3 regions of the Leclercia adecarboxylata genome follow, and region 2 is predicted to be linked to each of the others. Evidence: predicted binding sites of a transcription regulator. Region 2 holds the regulator's gene; each other region holds the start of a gene.
What was found. The regulator PhoB, encoded in region 2, activates phosphate uptake and scavenging genes when phosphate is short. The targets are predictions, from matches to a motif close to CTGTCATAAAACTGNCNNAT.

Region 1 (4,258 bases), 410 kb from region 2:
ACACCTTCGCGGAGCCCACCTCGCCGCATATCATCAGCGCCGACGAGCAGCGCCCCATCGAATTCAGCGCGCTCACTGCCGGGCTACGTGCGCTGGAGAGCCAGGCCGACTGGGTGCTGGTGGAAGGGGCTGGCGGCTGGTTTACGCCGCTTTCAGACGAGCAGACCTTTGCCGACTGGGCGATTGCCGAGCGGCTGCCGGTGATCCTGGTGGTGGGGGTGAAGCTGGGCTGCATCAACCACGCGATGCTCACCGCCCAGGCGATCCGCCAGGCGGGGCTGCATTTTGCGGGCTGGGTGGCCAACGTGGTGGTGGCCCCCGGCAAACGCCACGGGGAATACATGGCGACGCTTAAACGCGTGCTGCCCGCACCGCTGCTGGGGGAGATCTCCTGGCTTGGCGACGAGGCCGACACCGCGGACATCGGGCGTTATCTCTCTCTTAACGCGCTGACGCCGTCGGCCCCATCCAGTGGGCGATAAGCGGGGCATCCAGCTCGCTGACCCGGCCCTGGGCCACGTTGCGCCCGCGATACAGCAGGCAAAAGCGATCTGCCACCCGGCGGATCAGCGACAGGTGCTGCTCGGCCAGCAGCACCGATAATCCCAGCTCGCGGCTAAGCCTGAGCAGCAGCTGCGCCAGCTTGACGCTAAACTGCTGGCTGGCGCCACGGCTGGGCTCGTCGAGGATCAGCAGGCGAGGGCGGGTCACCAGCGCGTTCGCCAGCGCCAGCTGATACTGCTGGTCGTCGTTAAGCCCTGACGCCCGCAGCTGGCGTAGCGGGTAAAGCTCCGGGAAGAACTCAAAAATATCGCTGCTCACCGGCCCACCTTCGTTCCCTTTCGCCATCCGCGCGATATGCAGATTCTCCTCTACCGTCAGCTGCGAAAAGATCCGCCGTTCCTGCGGCACAAAGCTAATGCCCGCGCCCGGGCTTAATTCGCAGGGGGAGGCCCCGGCGTCATGCCAGACCATCGAGCCGCTGGCGATGGGCAGCAGGCCAGCGATACAGCTTACAAGGGTTGTTTTCCCCATTCCGGGCAGCCCGACCACCCCGGTACAGACGCCGGGGGGCAGGTCGAGATCAACGTTCCACAGGGTGTGGCGATCCCCGTAATACTGATTCACGGCACGCAGGCTCAACATGGTGTTTCTCCTTAACAGACGTTGATGACCTCAGAAACACTGCAAGACTCTTGCCACCGCCCGTAAAAAGGCGATTAAACATCTCTTTTTCGGAATCCACTCAGAAAGCAGCCTCAGCGGGGAGGGAACCTGCACTACGTCGGTGCCACGAAGGGTGCGACTGGTGCAGCCACCATTTGAACGAAATGTGAGCAATCTCTCATCAATTCGTTATCTGATTTTCGGCATCAGATCGCCAAAATTGGGCGATAAAAATTTTTTACCGTCGCGCTGTGGGCAAAAACCGGGAATTAGCTGAGTCACGCTCCGTATGGCCTGGAAGCAGTTATCCACTATTCCTGTGGATAACCATGTGCATTAGAGTTAGAAAACACAAGGTAAGCGAGAGAATACGCGGCCTGCGCCTGAATTGATGCGAAACGCGTCTTTTTGAAAATTTGAAATTGAATCAAAGCGTTAAATAAAATCAATCTCTGTCATTAAACTGTCAACGTAATGCGCTAAAGTCCGGCGTCTCGCCTTGACAAATGTTAAAAATTAAAAAGTTCTGGGGATAACCCTGCATTGATGGAATTTTATCCCGTCTCAGCCTAAATTTTGTTCAACTTTGTTTGATTCCTGACCTGAGTGGCACAAAACAACGTGGTTGCCACTGGCTTTATATCCAGTATAATTTACTGGCAAAAATAGCCATCCAGAGTAAAATTACTCACCTGCCGTATCAACCATCATCAGGTCGCCGTTCATGAGTAAACCGTTCAAACTGAATTCCGCTTTCCGTCCTTCCGGCGATCAGCCTGAAGCGATTCGCCGTCTGAAAGAGGGGCTGGAGGATGGGCTTGCGCACCAGACGCTGCTGGGGGTGACCGGGTCGGGTAAAACCTTCACCGTCGCCAACGTGATCGCCGATCTGCAGCGCCCGACCATGGTGCTGGCCCCTAACAAAACCCTGGCGGCGCAGCTCTACGGCGAGATGAAGGAGTTCTTCCCCGATAATGCGGTGGAGTACTTCGTCTCTTACTACGACTATTACCAGCCGGAAGCCTACGTTCCGAGCTCCGATACCTTTATCGAAAAAGATGCCTCGGTGAACGAACACATCGAGCAGATGCGTCTCTCCGCCACCAAAGCGCTGCTTGAGCGCCGTGACGTGGTGGTCGTTGCCTCGGTGTCGGCGATCTACGGCCTGGGCGATCCGGATCTCTATCTGAAGATGATGCTGCACCTGACCGTGGGGATGATCATCGATCAGCGCGCCATCCTGCGCCGCCTGGCCGAGCTGCAGTACACCCGTAACGATCAGGCGTTCCAGCGCGGTACCTTCCGGGTGCGCGGCGAAGTGATCGACATCTTCCCGGCGGAGTCGGACGACTTTGCGCTGCGCGTGGAACTTTTCGATGAAGAGGTGGAGCGGCTGTCGCTGTTTGACCCGCTAACCGGGCATGTTGAATCTACCATTCAGCGCTTCACCGTCTACCCGAAAACCCACTACGTCACCCCGCGCGAGCGCATCGTGCAGGCGATGGAGGACATCAAGGTTGAGCTGGCGGATCGCCGTAAAACGCTGCTGGAGAACAATAAGCTGCTGGAAGAGCAGCGTATCAGCCAGCGTACCCAGTTCGATCTCGAGATGATGAACGAGCTGGGCTACTGCTCCGGTATCGAAAACTACTCCCGCTATCTCTCCGGTCGCGGGCCGGGCGAAGCGCCGCCAACCCTGTTTGATTACCTGCCGGCGGATGGTCTGCTGGTGGTGGACGAATCCCACGTCACCATTCCGCAGATTGGCGGGATGTATCGCGGCGACCGGGCGCGTAAAGAGACGCTGGTGGAGTACGGCTTCCGCCTGCCGTCTGCGCTGGATAACCGCCCAATGAAGTTTGAAGAGTTCGAGGCGCTGGCCCCGCAAACCATCTACGTGTCGGCAACGCCGGGCAACTACGAGCTGGAGAAATCGGGCGACGAAGTGGTGGATCAGGTGGTGCGTCCGACCGGCCTGCTGGATCCGATTATCGAAGTGCGTCCGGTTGCTACCCAGGTGGACGATCTGCTGTCTGAGATCCGCGCCAGGGCGGCCATCAACGAGCGCGTGCTGGTCACCACCCTGACCAAGCGCATGGCAGAAGACCTGACCGAATACCTCGAAGAGCACGGCGAGAAGGTGCGCTATCTGCACTCGGATATCGACACCGTGGAGCGTATGGAGATCATCCGCGATCTGCGCCTGGGCGAGTTCGACGTGCTGGTAGGGATCAACCTGCTGCGTGAGGGGCTGGATATGCCGGAAGTGTCGCTGGTGGCGATTCTGGACGCCGATAAAGAGGGCTTCCTGCGCTCCGAGCGATCGCTGATCCAGACCATCGGCCGTGCGGCGCGAAACGTCAACGGCAAAGCGATTCTGTACGGGGATAAGATCACCCCGTCGATGGCCAAAGCGATTAGTGAAACCGAACGCCGTCGCGAGAAGCAGCAGCGCTACAACGAAGAGCACGGCATCACCCCGCAGGGGCTGAACAAGAAGGTGGTGGATATCCTGCAGCTCGGCCAGAACATTGCTAAGACCAAAACCAAGGGCCGCGGCAAGTCGCGCTCACCGGTTGAGGCCGATACCGTGGCGCTGACGCCGAAAGCGCTGCAGCAGAAAATTCACGAGCTGGAAGGGCAGATGATGCAGCACGCCCAGAACCTCGAGTTCGAGGAGGCCGCGCAGATCCGCGACCAGCTGCATCAGCTGCGGGATCTGTTTATTGCGGCGTCGTAGGTAAAAGCAAAATGGCAGCCGAAGGCTGCCATTTTTAGGGTTTGCACCTTATCTCTGTGGGATGAGGAATCCCCAGTAATTTTCGTATGTTTACCGCGATGAAATAATTTCAGGATAATAAGGGATTTACAGCGACTACCTCGTCCGGCTGAAAATCGACGAAGCGTTGACCGCAGGCCGGGGCGAGGCGCAGGGATGCGCCGAGAGGGGGCGACCTACATGGATGTAGGATCGCCCCCGACCCTAAGCCTGCGGGAATAAGCTGAGTGCACCGCGAAGCGGCGATTTTCCTGGCCGGGAGCCGGGATTGCTAAGGGGGCGGCGGCGAGCCCACTTAGCACGTTCACGGGT
Region 2 (4,258 bases):
GACGTTTCTCCAGCTCGCTGCGCGCCGCTTTATGTTTTTCAAATACCATAGCGGAAATCTGGCCGTAAATTTCCGTGCCGGTCAGCTCTTCCAGCAGTTCGGCGCGCTCTTTCGGTTTGGCGTTCAGGAAGGCGGCGAACTGTCCCTGAGATAAGAGCATTGAGCGGGTAAAGCGGTCGTAGTCGAGCCCGGTCAGGGAGGCGACCAGCTCCAGCTTGTCCTTTACTTTATCCGCCAGAATTTTGCCATCTTCACACTGGGCCAGCTCCACGCGGGGCACCTGCAGATTGCCGTCCGGCTGGTTACGCGCCCGGTTCTGGCTCCAGAAGGCACGATAGGCGATCCCTTTGACTTCAAACTCCACTTCGGCGAGGCACTCGGCGGTGTCGCGGGTCATCAGGTCGTTTTGCGACTGCGAGACCGTATTCAGGCGCGGCGTCTCGTGATAGAGCGCCAGGCAGATGGCGTCCAGCAGGGTGGTTTTACCCGCACCGGTCGGGCCGGTAATGGCAAACAGGCCATTGCTGAGGAAAGGCTCGGCGGTAAAGTCGATTTTCCATTCGCCCTTGAGGGAGTTGAGGTTTTTCAGGCGCAGGCTGAGAATTTTCATGCGTCATCCTCCTCATTGCTGAGGGCGTGGAGCGTGTGGCTGAACAGTTCGTTGAGCCGGGCACGCTGGGCATCATCCAGGGTTTCCTGTGCGAGGCGGCGCTCAAAAACTTCCTCCACCCGCAGCTCGCTGAGGGTTTCCCGCAGGCTGCTGGCCAGGCTCTTTTCGCGCTGCTCGCGGCTGCGGCGCACCAGCAGCACCTCCACCGGCAGATCTTCCGTCAGGTTCTGGATCTTGCGCTGCATGTCGTGCAGGTACTCATCGGTGGTGAGTTCGATATCCAGCCAGACGGGCGGCGTTTGTTCCACGCCGCGCCACTGCTCAAGCTGGGCGGTAATGGCCGCCAGATCGCCCTTCAGCACCGCCAGCGGCTGGGTAATGGGCACCTCAAGTGATTCGACGGCGCTAAGCTTACCCTGGTCGAAACTCACCAGATGCACGCATTTGCTTTTGCCGGTTTCATCAAAGCTGAGGGGAATAGGGGAGCCGCAGTAGCGAATATGCTCGCAGCCGCCAATCATCTGCGCCCGGTGGATGTGGCCCAGGGCGATATAGTCTGCCGCCGGGAAATGCTGGGCGGGAAAGGCATCCAGCGTACCGATATAGATGTCACGTACCGCGTCACTTTTACTGGCCCCGACGGTGGTGAGATGCCCGGTCGCGATAATCGGCAGCACGCTGTCGCCGCGAAGGGCGCAGGCCTGGGTATATTGATCGTCATAATAGTGGGTGATGGCTTTTAACAGCTGCTGCTGTTTCTCTGTCCCGGACAGACCCGCCTGGCTCTGCACCACGTCGCGCGGACGTAAAAAGGGGATTGGGCACAGCACCGCCCCGGGCGTGCCGTCGCGTCTGTTCAATATTTGCGGAGCATGGCCGGCGCTGGCGACCACGGTGGTATTCAAAAAAGCCAGGATCTCACGGGATTCATTCAACGTGGCGACGGAATCATGGTTGCCCGCTACTATCACCAGATGGCAGCCGGTTTTTTGCAGGTTCACCACGAAACGGTTATAGAGCTCGCGCGCATAGCTCGGCGGCGAGCCGGTATCGAAGATATCCCCGGCCACCAGGATGGCATCGACGTCCTGTGATTGCGCAGTCTCAAGCAGCCAGTTGAGGAACGCTTCATGTTCGGCGGCGCGGCTTTTGCTGTAAAAATTTTGTCCCAGATGCCAGTCCGAGGTGTGAAGTATGCGCATAACAGATCCGTGGCAAAAAAAGGTTAGCGGGATTATAAACTTTCAGGGTGACGAAGATAACCGTTACAATCGGGGCTGCCATAAAACAACGGCTTGCCATTATTAGCGGGTACGTTTTTCATAAATCTGTCATAAATCTGACGCATAATGACGCCGTATTACAAACATGTAACCTCAATAAGACAGGGCTAAGTATGGCGAGACGTATTCTGGTCGTAGAAGATGAAGCACCCATTCGCGAAATGGTCTGTTTCGTGCTCGAACAAAATGGCTTTCAACCGATAGAAGCCGAAGATTACGACAGCGCGGTGAATCAGCTCAACGAACCCTGGCCCGATCTGATCCTGCTTGACTGGATGTTGCCTGGCGGCTCTGGTCTGCAATTCATCAAATATATCAAACGTGAAGCGCTAACCCGCGATATCCCGGTGATGATGTTAACCGCCCGTGGCGAAGAGGAAGATCGCGTTCGTGGCCTGGAGACCGGCGCGGATGACTACATCACCAAACCCTTCTCCCCGAAAGAGCTGGTGGCACGCATTAAGGCCGTGATGCGACGTATTTCACCGATGGCGGTGGAAGAGGTGATTGAAATGCAGGGCCTGAGCCTGGATCCTACCTCGCACCGCGTGATGACCGGTGAAAACCCTCTTGATATGGGGCCGACCGAATTCAAACTGTTGCACTTCTTCATGACCCACCCGGAGCGCGTCTACAGCCGCGAGCAGTTGCTCAATAATGTCTGGGGCACTAACGTTTATGTTGAAGATCGAACGGTGGATGTTCACATTCGCCGTTTGCGTAAGGCACTCGAAACCAGCGGTCACGATCGCATGGTACAGACCGTCCGCGGCACGGGTTATCGTTTCTCCACCCGTTTCTGAACAATGACAGGAGTGTGACGCGTGCTGGAACGTCTGTCATGGAAAAGGCTCTGTTTTGAACTGATACTTTGCTGTATCCCGGCCCTGATCCTCGGGGCCTTAATCGGTTATTTACCCTGGTTTTTACTGGCAGCGGTCACAGGACTGCTGATCTGGCATTTCTGGAATTTGCTCCGCCTGTCATGGTGGCTGTGGGTTGACAGAAGTATGACGCCGCCGCCCGGCAGCGGAAGCTGGGAACCTCTTCTGTATGGCCTGCACCAGATGCAGATGCGTAATAAAAAACGCCGTCGTGAGCTGGGCAGTCTGATCAAACGCTTTCGCAGCGGCGCGGAATCGCTGCCGGATGCGGTGATACTCACCACCGAAGAGGGAACAATGTTCTGGTGCAACGGTCTGGCACAACAGCTGCTGGGCCTGCGCTGGCCGGATGATAACGGGCAAAACATTCTCAACCTGCTGCGTTATCCGGAGTTCACGCAGTATCTGAAAAAACGCGACTTCACCCGCCCGCATAATCTGGTGCTCAACAACGGTCGTCATCTGGAGATCCGCGTGATGCCCTACAGCGACAAACAGTGGCTGATGGTGGCGCGCGACGTGACGCAAATGCACCAGCTCGAAGGGGCGCGGCGCAACTTCTTCGCCAACGTCAGCCACGAATTACGCACCCCGCTGACGGTGCTGCAGGGCTATCTGGAGATGATGCAGGAGCAGACCCTGGAGGGTGCGCCGCGGGAAAAAGCGCTGCAGACCATGCGCGAGCAGACGCAACGCATGGAAGGCCTGGTGAAGCAGTTGCTGACCCTCTCGCGCATTGAGGCGGCTCCGACCCTGGCGCTGAATGAAACGATCGATGTGCCGATGATGCTGCGGATGTTAGAGCGCGAAGCGCAGACCTTAAGCCAGCAGCAGCACCAGCTTACCTTCGAGGTGGATAACACCCTGAAAGTGCGCGGCAGTAACGACGAGCTGCGCAGCGCGATCTCGAACCTGGTCTATAACGCGGTGAATCATACCCCCGCCGGGACCCACATCACCGTGCGCTGGCAGCATGTGCCCACGGGGGCGGAGTTCAGCGTTGAGGACAATGGCCCGGGGATCGGTCCGGAGCATATTCCTCGTCTGACCGAGCGTTTTTATCGGGTGGATAAAGCGCGTTCCCGGCAGACGGGCGGCAGCGGCCTGGGGCTGGCGATTGTTAAGCATGCCATCAATCACCACGACAGCCGTCTCGATATCGTCAGTACGCCGGGTAAGAGCACGCGTTTCAGCTTCGTGATCCCGGAACGTTTAATTGCCAGTAACAGCGCCTGACGGCGTCACTGTAATCAGATATTGCCACAGGCCAGCGTATGCTGGCCTGTTTGCTTTGCAGTCAACCGAAGCGCGGGTAAATTTTATACGCCTGTTGCTTTTTTGTTCGCATGATTAGCCATGAGTTTTTCTTATAAATGGTGTAATGTTCCACGCTCATCTTTCAGGCTGGCATATTGTTCTGGTTTTCAGATCCCATATTGCCTTTAAACGTTATAAGCGTTTAAATTGCCCCCCTGATATCG
Region 3 (4,258 bases), 140 kb from region 2:
ACCCAGCAGCACGGCGGGACCGGCCATCTGAATGGCGGGCCCGATACCGAGGAACAGCCCGGTACCAATTGCGCCGCCGAGGGCGATAAGTTGAATATGGCGGTTCTGTAAACCACGGTGGAGCGTCGGTGTCTGTTCCGACGCGGCTTCAGCAACACTTTTATCTGAAGCGGATGAGGCGTTTCTCACGGCCTGGCCCTGTCTCTTTCTATGGAAGGGGCACCTTTTAACACTTCAGACAGACGGGAGCAAGTTAAACGCCGGGCAGCGGTTGCTGCCCGGTGCGAGCGGATCACGACCCGATAATGCCGCCGTCCGCTCTGGTGATGACCACCGTCGAGGCGCGGGGGCGTCCGTTCGGGTTATTGTCCGGCCAGTTGGAGACGACGCGCGGGTTTGCCGGGTCGGTAATGTCGTCCCCACCCTCGCCCGGATGCTGAATGTTGATAAACAGCGTGCGGTTGTCCGGCGTGAACGCGATGCCGGTGATTTCGCACCCGCGCGGGCCCGTCAGGAAACGGCGGTACTCGTTGGTGCCCGGAATGGTCGCCACCATCTGGTTATTGCCCATTCCCTCGTAGGCTTTCTTATTAATGGTGCTGGAGGAGACGTCGGTCTGGATCCACAGCACGCCCTGATGGTCGAACGACAGGCCGTCCGGGCTGCCAAATTCGGCCCCCTTCATGCTGCCCTTCGCCTTCTCATCCGCGGTGTCCGTGCGCCCGGCCAGCACCAGGATGTCCCATTTGAAGCGTAACGCCGCCGGATCTTCACCCTCTTCGTGCCAGTGCATGATGTGGCCGAAGGCATTACTGGCTCGCGGGTTGGCCGCGTCCACCGGCGCTTTGCCCTCTTTGCCGCGATCGCTGTTGTTGGTCAGAGTGCAGTAAACGCTGCCGCTGGCGTGCGGATCGACCGCAATCCACTCCGGCCTGTCCATTTTGGTGGCCCCCACCGCATCGGCCGCCAGGCGGGTTTTGATCAGCAGATCGCCCTGGCTTTCGAAGCCTTTGCTCTTGTCCAGCCCGTTCTGGCCGAAGACCAGCGGCAGCCACTCGCCGGAGCCGTCGTCGTTGAATCGGGCGACGTAGAGCGTGCCGGCGGTCAGCAGCTGCATATTGGCGGCGCGATCGGCCGGATTGTATTTGTTGTCGGAGACAAATTTGTAGATGTACTCAAACTTCTGGTCGTCGCCCATGTAGGTGACCACGCGCTTGTCGGCGGCCAGGGTGACGGCGGCGCCTTCATGCTTGAAGCGCCCCAGCGCGGTGTGTTTGCGCGGCGTGGAGTCCGGGTTGTAGGGATCGATTTCCACTACCCAGCCAAAGCGGTTCGGCTCGTTAGGGGTTTTATCGACGCTGAACCTGTCGTCCACTTCGCTCCAGCGGTAGGACTCATCGCTGTCGCTGATGCCATAGCGCTTCTCCAGCGCGTTACGTTCGCCTTTCTTGACGAAAATATCCGACCAGTTCTCTTCGCAGGTCAGGTAGGTGCCCCACGGCGTGTGGCCGTTGGCGCAGTTTTGCATGGTGCCGAGCACCCGCTCACCCTGCGGATCGGCGGCGGTTTTCATTAAGTCCTGCTGACGCGCCGGACCGGTGAGCTGCATCGGTGTGTTGACCGTGATGCGGCGGGCAAAGCCGGAAGGACGCACCACCTCCCAGTCGCTGCCGTTCTTTTTCACTTCGATAACCGACACGCCCATGGCGTTCTGGCCTTTACGCGCTTTATCCAGGCTCCAGTTGGCGGTGCCGTCGCTAAAGAGCATGCCGTTGTCGATGTACTCATGGTTCATCGCCAGCAGGCCGTGGCCGGGGTTCTCTTCCCCCTGCGGCAGGCTAAACCACGCCATGCCGTCATGGTGCATGCCCGCCTGTGCTGCCTGTTCGTCGGTGGTGTTGCTGGCGTCAAATTTGAAGTCCGGCATTGCGCCCTTAATGCCGGTGGCATCACCCCAGCGGTAGAAAGGACGCGCGACGTAGCCCTCGGGCACCCTGACCGTATCGTCAGTCGACACCGGAATGCTGGTAAAGCCGAGCGCGACCGCCTTGCTCAGGGCTGAAGGCCGGGAAACCGCGGCCAGGGCGTTTTCAGACTTAAGCAGGAACGGGAAAGAGGCGGCGGCACCGGCAATGGCGCCCATCTGCAGGAAACGGCGGCGGGAGAGCACGCTGGAAAAGACCGGGTTAGCGCTGGAATTGCTGACATCGTCGCGATGTTCTTTTTTGAATACGGACTTAAGAGGTTTACCCACAATGGCTTCCTTTCTTCAGGCTAAGAAACGATAAAGTGGGAACACTATAAGTACAATTGATTACATTTTTATAACAGTCAGAAGGGGGGCATCCCTGCCCCGATAACGAGGGTCGAACTCAGAACTCGTAGCCTACAGAGACCTTAAAGGTGCGCGGCTCCCCCTGGAACAGGTAGGTGCCGCCGTCGTCCACGCTTGACCAGTAGTTTTCGTCGGTGATGTTTTCGATCCCGGCGCGAACGGTCATCTGGTTCTGGTCATTGTTGACCGCGAAGCGGTAACGCATGCCCAGATCCAGGGTGGTGTAGCTGTCCAGTTTCTTGCTGTTGGCGAGATCCGCATACTGCGAGCCGGAGTGGTTTACGCGGGCTGTGGCGGTCAGGCCGTCGACAGGCTTGATGTCATACTCTGCCCCCAGCACGCCGTAGAAGCTCGGGACGCCAATGGCGTCATTGCCCTGGTTAACGCCGTTGTTGGTTTTGGTCAGCTCCGCCTGCAGCCAGGTGGCGCTGGCGTTCAGACGCAGGCCCAGCACCGGCTCGCCAAAGACGTTCAGCTCCACGCCGCGGTTACGCTGCTCGGCATCCAGACCGTAGTGTTTGGTCTGGCTGTCGAGAATGGCGAACGGCATTTTGATCTCAAACAGCGCCAGCGAGCCGCCAACGCGACCGAAATCGGCCTTCACGCCCACTTCGTTCTGCTTAGAGTGGACGATCCCGGTGCTCTGGCCGTAGTTGGTGGCGGTGTTTGGCGCGGTTTTACCCGGCTGCAGCGCCTCGGTGTGGTTGGCGTACAGCGATACCGTCTCCCACGGTTTGTAGACCACGCCATAGGTCGGCATCCAGCGGCTGCCGTCGAAGCTGTCCGCCTCGTTTTCGTGACCGGTGATTTTGTTATAGCCGCGGATCACCACCTTCTGATGACGGGCCCCAACGGTGAACAGCAGGGTGTCATCCAGCACCCCGAGGGTGTCGCTCAGCAGCCAGCCCTGAGTGCGGGTGCGGCCGCTGGTCAGCGGATCGCTGTAGTTACCGCCGGAGCCGTTTAAGTTAGTGCTTGGCGGCGCATCCACGCCGGTATTGTGATAAATGTTGGTGACCGGGTTATCCTTCGCGGCCGACATCTTCCAGGCGATTTTCTCGTTTTTGCTCATCGCTGAGTAGCCGACGTTCACCTTGTGCGACACAAAACCGGTATCGAAGTTACCGCGGATGCCCGCCATGCCGCTCACGCTGTCGCTGATGCGGTTGGTATCGAGACGCGACGCGGTGGCTTTGCCGCTCTTGTCCACCAGCTTCGCACCGCTGTAAAGCCCCTCTTCATGGGCGTGCTGGGCACCCAGACCGGTGTAAGCCGTCCAGTTGTCGGTGATGTCGTACTCGCTGCGCCACATGCCGAATTCGTTTTCGATGTTGCTGTAGGCCCATTTCTGCGAGTAGTTACGATCGTTTTTCGGCGGCTCGGGCACGAAATCAACGCCGGAGATATTGACCCCGGTTTCTGAGCCGTGGAAGGTTTTCATCTGATAACCCAGGTCCACGGAGCTGCGGAACTTATCGCCCGCATAGTCCAGGCCGGTGGAGAGCAGCGTGGTGCGGCGGCGATCGTTGGCTACCGGGGCCTCGCCTTCACGGTGAACCACGTTGACGCGGGCGCCAAACTGGTCGTTATCGCCGAAGCGACGACCGGCATCCAGGGTGGTGCCAATCTGCGAATCGGAGGTGTAGTCCACGCCCACTTTCGCCTGCGGCGTAGCGCCCGCATGTTTCGGCTCAAGGTTGATCATCCCGCCCACGCCGGAGCTGGCTGCGCCGTTCATCAGGGAGTTGGCGCCTTTGAAGATCTCAATGCGATCCACCATCTGGGCGTCCACTACCTGGCGCGGCAGCACGCCGGAGAGTCCGCCGAAGGTCATGTCGTCTCCGTCGAACTTCAGACCGCGAATGCGATAGCTCTCCGCGCTGTTGCCGTAGCCCTGCACGGACTGCACGCCCGCATCGTTTG

Region 1: a site for PhoB is predicted at 1,620-1,639, ahead of uvrB (excinuclease ABC subunit UvrB). Genes of this name have one in related genera too.
Region 3: a site for PhoB is predicted at 2,312-2,331, ahead of FHN83_RS17310 (PhoX family protein). Genes of this name have one in related genera too.

Annotation. Positions count from the first base shown of each region.
Region 1 is NZ_CP040889.1:3,520,528-3,524,785, forward strand. It holds gene bioD (dethiobiotin synthase) at 1-482, shown strand, start outside; gene FHN83_RS18585 (ABC transporter ATP-binding protein) at 442-1,146, opposite strand; gene uvrB (excinuclease ABC subunit UvrB) at 1,892-3,907, shown strand.
Region 2 is NZ_CP040889.1:3,114,640-3,118,897, forward strand. It holds gene sbcC (exonuclease subunit SbcC) at 1-610, opposite strand, end outside; gene sbcD (exonuclease subunit SbcD) at 607-1,812, opposite strand; gene phoB (phosphate response regulator transcription factor PhoB) at 2,007-2,696, shown strand; gene phoR (phosphate regulon sensor histidine kinase PhoR) at 2,718-4,013, shown strand.
Region 3 is NZ_CP040889.1:3,256,821-3,261,078, reverse strand. It holds gene pheP (phenylalanine transporter) at 1-189, opposite strand, end outside; gene FHN83_RS17310 (PhoX family protein) at 293-2,254, opposite strand; gene FHN83_RS17305 (TonB-dependent receptor) at 2,373-4,258, opposite strand, start outside.